Regions from separate parts of the Calorimonas adulescens genome, predicted to be linked through region 2. Evidence: predicted binding sites of a transcription regulator. Region 2 holds the regulator's gene; the other holds the start of a gene.
What was found. The regulator HrcA, encoded in region 2, represses chaperone genes, less so after heat shock. The targets are predictions, from matches to a motif close to ATTAGCACTCANNNNNNNTGAGTGCTAAT.
Positions count from the first base shown of each region.

Region 1: groES (co-chaperone GroES) is a predicted target of HrcA. The motif match lies at 1,803-1,831, and genes of this name have one in related genera.

Region 1 covers NZ_VTPS01000002.1:117,098-121,319, forward strand. Annotated here, with positions in the region: gene groL (chaperonin GroEL) at 1-1,478, opposite strand, end outside; gene groES (co-chaperone GroES) at 1,495-1,779, opposite strand; gene FWJ32_RS02295 (hypothetical protein) at 2,033-2,212, opposite strand; gene FWJ32_RS02300 (hypothetical protein) at 2,202-2,543, opposite strand; gene FWJ32_RS02305 (hypothetical protein) at 2,612-2,818, opposite strand; gene FWJ32_RS02310 (hypothetical protein) at 3,028-3,171, opposite strand; gene FWJ32_RS02315 (DUF554 domain-containing protein) at 3,304-3,975, opposite strand; gene FWJ32_RS02320 (DNA glycosylase) at 3,975-4,222, opposite strand, start outside.
Region 2 covers NZ_VTPS01000010.1:36,632-40,853, reverse strand. Annotated here, with positions in the region: gene dnaK (molecular chaperone DnaK) at 1-1,503, opposite strand, end outside; gene grpE (nucleotide exchange factor GrpE) at 1,522-2,073, opposite strand; gene hrcA (heat-inducible transcriptional repressor HrcA) at 2,085-3,116, opposite strand; gene hemW (radical SAM family heme chaperone HemW) at 3,253-4,222, opposite strand, start outside.

The sequences.
Region 1 (4,222 bases), on a different contig from region 2:
ATACCCGCAGCTATCATATCAGTGAACTCTTCCTTGTACGCATCATATCCATACCCAGGCTGACTATTCTTAATCTTTTCAACTATAACAGAGCCCTCAACACCTGCATTAAAGGCAATCTGTCTTAAGGGTTCCTCAAGTGCCCTCTTAACAATCATTGCACCTGTTTTTTCGTCGCCATCCAGCTTACCCATTATTTCATCCACCGCAGATACACAGTTTACCAATGCAACGCCGCCTCCAGGTACTATACCCTCTTCTACAGCAGCCCTTGTAGCTGATAATGCATCTTCAATGCGGTGTTTTCTTTCTTTTAGTTCTGTCTCAGTAGCAGCACCTGCTTGAATCACGGCAACGCCGCCTGACAGCTTAGCAAGCCTCTCCTGAAGTTTCTCTCTATCATAATCAGAAGTAGTTTCTTCTATTTGGACCTTAATCTGCTGAATCCTGTTCTTTATCTGCTCTTTACTGCCATAACCGTCTACTATTGTGGTGTTCTCTTTGTCAACCTTAACCTGTCTTGCCCTGCCAAGCAGACTTATGTCGGCCGTTTTAAGGTCATAACCCAACTCTTCGGATATAACCTGGCCACCAGTAAGTATGGCTATGTCCTGAAGCATTTCTTTTCTTCTGTCGCCAAAGCCAGGAGCCTTGACAGCAACACATGTAAATGTACCCCTGAGTTTGTTCACAACCAGTGTGGCTAACGCCTCACCTTCAACATCGTCAGCAATAATCAGGAGTTTCTTACCCTGCTGTACAACCTTCTCAAGCAGTGGTAAAATCTCCTGCACATTGGATAACTTCTTGTCAGTAATTAAAATGAGCGGTTCATCTAATGTGGCTTCCATCTTTTCCGTGTCTGTCACCATGTATGGGGATATGTAACCCCTGTCGAACTGCATACCTTCAACGACCTCAAGGTTGGTCTTAAGGGACTTTGACTCTTCTACTGTAATAACACCATCTTTCCCAACTTTATCCATTGCATCGGCTATAAGCTGCCCTATTTCATCATCAGCAGCAGAAATAGAAGCAACCTGTGCAATTGATTCCTTACTCTCTATAGTCTTTGAAATCTTTTTCAGTTCCTCAACCACGGCGTCTACAGCTTTAGCAATACCTCTTCTTAAAATCATTGGGTTTGCACCCGCAGCTACATTCTTTAGTCCCTCACGGACCATGGCCTGAGCCAGTACTGTCGCTGTTGTTGTACCATCACCTGCTACATCGTTGGTCTTGCTGGCAACCTCTTTTACAAGCTGAGCACCCTGATTTTCAAAGGGATCCTCCAGCTCTATCTCTCTTGCAATCGTAACACCATCATTTGTAATTGTAGGTGCACCATACTTTTTATCCAAAACCACATTACGTCCTCTTGGGCCCAGTGTAACCTTTACGGTGTCCGCTACCTTATTTACACCTCTCTCCAGAGCCTTACGGGCCTCTTCACCATATAAAATCTCTTTAGCAGCCATCCTTGATCCCTCCTCTTTATTCTATAATTGCCAGTATGTCATTCTGTCTTAAAATTAGGTATTCTTGATCGTCGAGTTTAACCTCAGTCCCTGCATATTTAGAATAAATAACCTTATCTCCTACTTTTACCTCCAGATCTACCTTTTTCCCATCAATGTACTCACCGCTTCCGACAGCCATTACCTCACCCTGCTGCGGTTTTTCTTTTGCGGTGCCAGGAAGAACTATACCACTTTTCGTAACCTCTTCTGCCTCTATAGGCTTTACTACAACCCTATCACCCAGTGGTTTGATATTCATATTTATCCCTCCTCCAGTATATTGTTAGCACTCATTAATGTTGAGTGCTAATCACATTATATATAATAAAAAATGAAGGATTGGATATCAAACATCATTATGGTCAGTATAACAAACTTATATCCATATTACTCCATATATCACAGGATTACTATTTTTTTCTTATAAAATTCAATTTATCTATTATTATAAAGAAACTATGGCCATCTTCTCTACAATATCAATAAAAACAAAAAAAGGATGTCAATCATCCTTAAAATATTTTTCTTATCAGTATTACCATAAGTAATAAGATAAAAATCCCATAGAAATCAAGAGACCGGGTATCTGTTTTAGAAATATCTGCCAAACCATTTTCCCCCAATGCCTCGTCACTTATGTCATCATTTAGCTTCTCATCAGCGCCATAGTTCTTATATATGTTATAATCCATTCTCTACACCACCTTGCTGATTATTGAATTTGTTCAACTCATCCTGTGCTTTTAATACACTCATGTATGTATAATATTGTTTAAATGTATCTACAGTTTTCTGTCTCTTCGGCTTTAGGAACGGCTTTATGGCATTTAAAAGATTAACCCTTGGGTCATTGTTTTCATTGGTCGTAGCATCCATTATCTTTTTCATGGTAACTAAAAGCCGCTGTTTTTCAGGATCCTCTAACATCTTTTGGATACTTTCCATCAAATCTTTAAGATTTAAATTATTGGGTAACACGTTCTGGTTTTCAGAACCCTCTGTGTTTTTTTCGTTATCTGGCAAAATCAGCACCTCCCTTTTTAGTTGATAGTCGCACATAGTTATGTAAGGGCCCATAGGGGCCCCATTCTTTATATGCAGCCTCCGGAGAGGAGAAGAAAGAGAAGGATAACTAACAGCTGATTCCAATTGCCACTGCCGAATAGTCCTCCGCTTGCACTGGTGTCACTCTTGCTAAAGAGGCCAATCCCTGGTGAAAATAACCAGACAAGGAACAATATTAAGAGTAAGTCTTCCCTGGAGAGCCCAAAAGCTCCTCCGCCCTTAACATCTGCCATAATAATCCTCCTTTCAGATATTGAAGATTAATAAGGGTTAGAATATTAATAGGAAAAGGAGAATAACTAATTGTCTTGGGTCATCAAATTCATCTTTATACATCCCGTATAGAAACAGGAGCAATAGCTGGTCTTGCGGGGTTACTTTTTGTGGTTTCATTGTGTTTTCTCCTTTTCTACTACATAATATGTAGTTGCAGTAGTTTTTGTTAATATAATTCGTCATTGGACTTTATAAGCAGTATCAAAATTAAAAGGCAGAGGATGTTCTTATCTAACGTCTCTCCAAACAGCAGAAATATCAAAAACAGCAGAAGGATATCCTCAGCCTCTACAAACTCTAGAAATGGCATAACATCAACTCCTTTCAACGTTCCTGCTACCATCATATGATTGACTGGTTCCATTGGTTACAGGCAAAATAAAAAAGCACACCCTTTTGAGGTATGCCAGCGTAAAAGTAAGGCCATGTAGGTTTGCCTGTATTAAAAAATAAGAAAATATACCACAGGTACAAATATGGCCGGCAGTAAATTGGCCACCTTTATCTTTGTTATTCCCAGTATATTCAGTGAAATTCCAAAGATAAGCAGTCCACCAACCGCTGTCATTTCATTTATCAGTACATCATTTACAAATGAACTCAAGAGACTGGACAGCAGTACAATAGTTCCCTGATAAATTAAAACAGATATTGAAGACAGGAGTACACCTGCACCAAAGGTAGAACTCAATATAATTGATGTAATACCATCAAGACCGGATTTGGTAATAAGTATAGTATTATCACCACTAAGGCCGCTCTGTATAGAACCTACTATAGCCATAGCACCAACGCAAAATATAAGTGTAGCTGTTACAAAACCCTCTGATACGCTGCCATAATGTTTCAATTTTTGTTCAAATCTCTGGCCTATATTGTTTAAAAATCCATCTATATCAATTATCTCACCCAGTACGCCACCCAGTGCTATGCTCAAAATCATAACGATTGAATTAGTAGATTTTAAAGCAAAAGACATGCCTAACATTGCAGTAACAAGCCCAATGCCCTTCATCACAGTATCACGCACCCTTTCGGGTATCCCTGTCTTTAAAAAAAGTCCAGCTATACTTCCTGCAGCTACAGCAAAAGAATTAATCAACACACCCAGCATCAAATACCCCCCCCTTTTCTGTTTCTATAATAGTAAAAAAGATACAACTGCGCAAATCCGGCCAGTTCTTTAAATCTTTCCCTGGCATACTCACCTATTTTTTTAAAGCTGATCTTTTGATGTATATATATCTCTGTCATAACCCTGTTTACCCATACATCTACAGGAAACGCTTCATATTTTTGTAATGAATAGAGCAGGATGCAGTCTGCAACCTTTTCGCCAATACCTTTAACTTTCATCAACT
Region 2 (4,222 bases):
TCTTCGTTTTTTGTCTTCTTCTTCATATTTTCTGGCTTCGTCCTGCATTCTCTTAATTTCTTCTTCCGTCAAATTGGTTGTAGAGGTGATTGTAATGTGTTGTTCTTTACCTGTTCCCAAATCCTTAGCCGAAACATGCACTATACCATTGGCATCTATATCAAATGTAACCTCTATCTGCGGTACACCCCTTGGAGCAGGTGGAATGCCATCAAGCACAAACCTGCCGAGAGTCTTATTGTCCCTTGCCATAGCCCTTTCGCCCTGTAGCACATGTATCTCAACACTGGTCTGGCCATCAGCAGCAGTGGTGAATATTTGGCTTTTCTTCGTTGGTATTGTGGTATTTCTTTCAATAATCTTAGTAAATACACCACCTAAAGTTTCAATACCAAGGGATAGAGGTGTAACGTCAAGAAGAACTATATCCTTAACTTCGCCAGACAATACTGCCCCCTGGATTGCTGCACCTATAGCAACACATTCGTCAGGATTTATACCTTTTGAGGGCTCCTTGCCCATAATTCTCTTTACGGTTTCCTGAACATAAGGTATACGGGTAGAACCACCAACAAGAAGAACTCTGTCAATCTGAACAGGTGTAAGTCCAGCATCATTTAAAGCCTGTCTTACCGGTCCCTCTGTAGATTCAACAAGGTCAGATATAAGCTGTTCAAACTTTGCCCTTGTAAGTGTCCTTGTAAGATGTTTTGGCCCATTGGCATCTGCACTTATAAATGGCAGATTTATTTCAGTTGTGGTAAGCGTAGAAAGCTCAATTTTGGCCTTTTCAGCAGCCTCCTTCAATCTCTGAAGTGCCATTTTATCGTTCTTAAGGTCTATCCCTGTCTCTGCTTTAAATTCCTGAACAAGCCAATCCATTATCCTTTGGTCAAAATCATCACCGCCAAGGTGATTATTACCACTGGTAGCCAGGACCTCAAAAACACCCTCTCCAATTTCAAGAATGGAAACATCAAAGGTACCGCCACCAAGGTCATAAACCATTATCTTATGAGTACCCTCTTTATCAAGCCCATACGCCAAAGATGCTGCTGTAGGCTCATTGATTATTCTCAATACTTCAAGTCCAGCTATTCTTCCAGCGTCTTTTGTAGCCTGTCTTTGGCTATCATTAAAATAGGCTGGTACAGTTATAACAGCCTGGGTTATTTTTTCACCTAAATATGCTTCTGCATCCCTTTTAAGCTTCATTAATATATATGCTGATATCTGCTGTGGCGTATACTCCTTATTATCAATTTTTACTTTATAATCTGAACCCATATGCCTTTTTATGGACATGACCGTGCGCTCGGGATTCACTATGGCCTGCCTTCGTGCAACCTGGCCCACAAGTATCTCACCTTCTTTGGTGAATGCCACCACTGAAGGTGTAGTCCTTGCACCCTCAGCATTTGGAATGACAACTGGCTGGCCTCCTTCCATAACCGCCATACAAGAAAAAGTTGTACCCAGATCAATGCCAATTACTTTTCCCATAATTATATAACCTCCTTTTTATTTAGCTACTTTCACCAAACTAGGTCTGATTACCTTGTCCTTCAGTGTGTATCCTTTTAATAATACCTCCACGACCGTATTACTCTTATGTTCATCATCTTCCACCTGTGCTATAGCGTGGTGAAGATATGGATTAAACTCCTCTCCTAAGGCCTGTATTTCCTTAACATCATACTTTTCCAGGACCTTATATAACTGATTTAGAACAATCCTCATCCCATCATAGTAATCCTTGAATGTCTCATTATCCTTAAAAGATTCAATTGCCCTTTCCATATTGTCAATTATTGGTAATAAATCAATAATAAGCTTCTCATTGGAATAACGCTGTATGTCTTCCCTTTCTCTTTCCACGCGTTTTTTATAGTTATCATAGTCAGCCATCGCTCTTTTTAGCATGTTTTCATATTCATCTAATTGTTTCTTTAAGCCTTCATTTTCTTTCTTTAAGTTGTTGAGTTCACCTACAATACCAGCCATCTCTTCATTATTCTGTTCTTTAGTGTTGTTATCATTCTGGGTTACTTCAGCATTTATTTCATTTTCCACCTTATATCACCTCATTCACCATATAAATAGTCCGTTAATATCCGGTTAAGTCTAACCCCCACCTCGTCCATTATATTTATTACCTTGTCGTAATTCATCCTTTTTGGGCCTATTATACTTATAGCACCTGCATTTTTCCCTTTTATGTTATAAGTAACTGTAATAATACTACAATCCTTAACCTCATCAAATTTGTTCTCACTGCCAATTGTTATACTGATATCGTCGTTTACATACGGCATAAGCATCTCAACAATCATCTTTGTGTCTTCAAAGAATGATAGAATAGTCTTGACTCTATCAATATCCCTATATTCGGGAAATTTAAAGAAATTTGTTGTTCCTTCTAACAGGATCTCGGTTTCAACATCTGAAATCAATGAATTTTTGATAACATCTACAAGCCAACCCACATCAATGGGTAAATTTATAGATCGCCTAATTTCTTCTACTGTTTTTTCATCGATTTTATCTAAGCTTTGACCTTTGAGCAAACGGTTAAAATGTAAATTCAAAGTATCAATCATTTTTGAACTGATGACATTACTAAACTTTACAATAGTACTTTTGATCGCCCCCGAGTCAGTTACAAGGACAACAACCGCCGAATAATCATTAAATTGTAAAAATTCAACCTGTTTTATTGTGCGTTCTACAGTGTACGGTGTAAGAGCTATAGAAGTGTATTCAGTAACATCAGATATTATTTTCAGTACCTCTTTAAGCAGTTTTTCTATTCCACCATTATTTAAACTCCGCAAATATAAAATACCTTCTCCTGTACGGTTTTTGTGTCTGTTTGTAAGTATTTCATTCACATAGGCCCTATAACCTCTATCTGATGGTATCCTGCCAGCCGATGTGTGTGGCTGCTCAAGATATCCCATTTCTTCGAGGTCAGACATCTCATTTCGGATAGTTGCCGGACTTATCCCGAGGTTGTAATTTTTGGCCAGTGTCCTTGACCCTACAGGTTCCGCAGTGGTGATATAGTCTTCTATGATGGCCTCCAGTATTTTCTTTTTTCTGCCTGTAAGAATCATAAACATCACCCCTGTTAGCACTCCTTATCATTGAGTGCTAATTTACGACTATAAGATTATCACTATATCCTTAAATTGTCAATAGTAATTTGATGTTACTTATGTCATCGGCTCTTAAAGCTGTTTATAGATGTTATCAATTCATAAACTCCATAAATACCTGATTGGATAGGTCTATACCTTTTTTTGTCAAATATACCCTATCATCCTGAAGTTCTATCAAACCAAATTTCAATAACTTAGCTATTCTATTGTCATAGGCATTATACAATGATACACCAAATCTATCTTCAAATTCTTTTAATTTAATTCCATTTATAAGCCTGAGACCCATAAACATAAATTCCGCCATTTCATTCCTTTTATCAATATATTCCCTTTGTGTAAACGCATTATCGTTATTTCTGATAAACTCTATATACTTTTCGGGAATCAGTTCATTAGCAAACCGATAGTCTTTATAATAAGTATGGGCACCCGCACCCAATCCTATATACGGCTTATCACACCAATAAATTATGTTGTGTCTGCACTCATACCCCTTTTTAGCAAAGTTGGAAATTTCATAATGAAGATATCCATTACTCTCTAACATTTGTACAGCTTTCCAGTACATCTCTCTTTCTGTGTCTTCATCGGGTAGTGAAAGTCTATTGTCTTTATACATTTTGTAGTATGGGGTACCCTCCTCTATCATAAGTCCGTAACAGGATATATGTTCTGGCTGTAAAGATACTACTTCTTCTAAAGTTTTAATCCAACCATACAAGGCCTGGCCAGGAATTCCAAACATCAGGTCAACATTTATGTTATCAAAACCAAGTTTTTTAGCCTCATTAAAATTTTCCATAAAATCACAAACATCATGTATTCTTCCCAATATCTTAAGAAGTCTGTCATCCATGGACTGCACCCCGAAACTCAAACGGTTCACCCCTAAATCCCTCAAAAGGCTAAGCTTATCTCTATCCACAGTCCCGGGGTTTGCTTCTACCGTAAACTCTACATTGTCCCTTATACCAAACTTATCTCGCAAACCGCCAATCAATTTTAGAAGTTGCTTTGAGGATAAGACTGTAGGAGTGCCTCCACCTATAAATACTGTC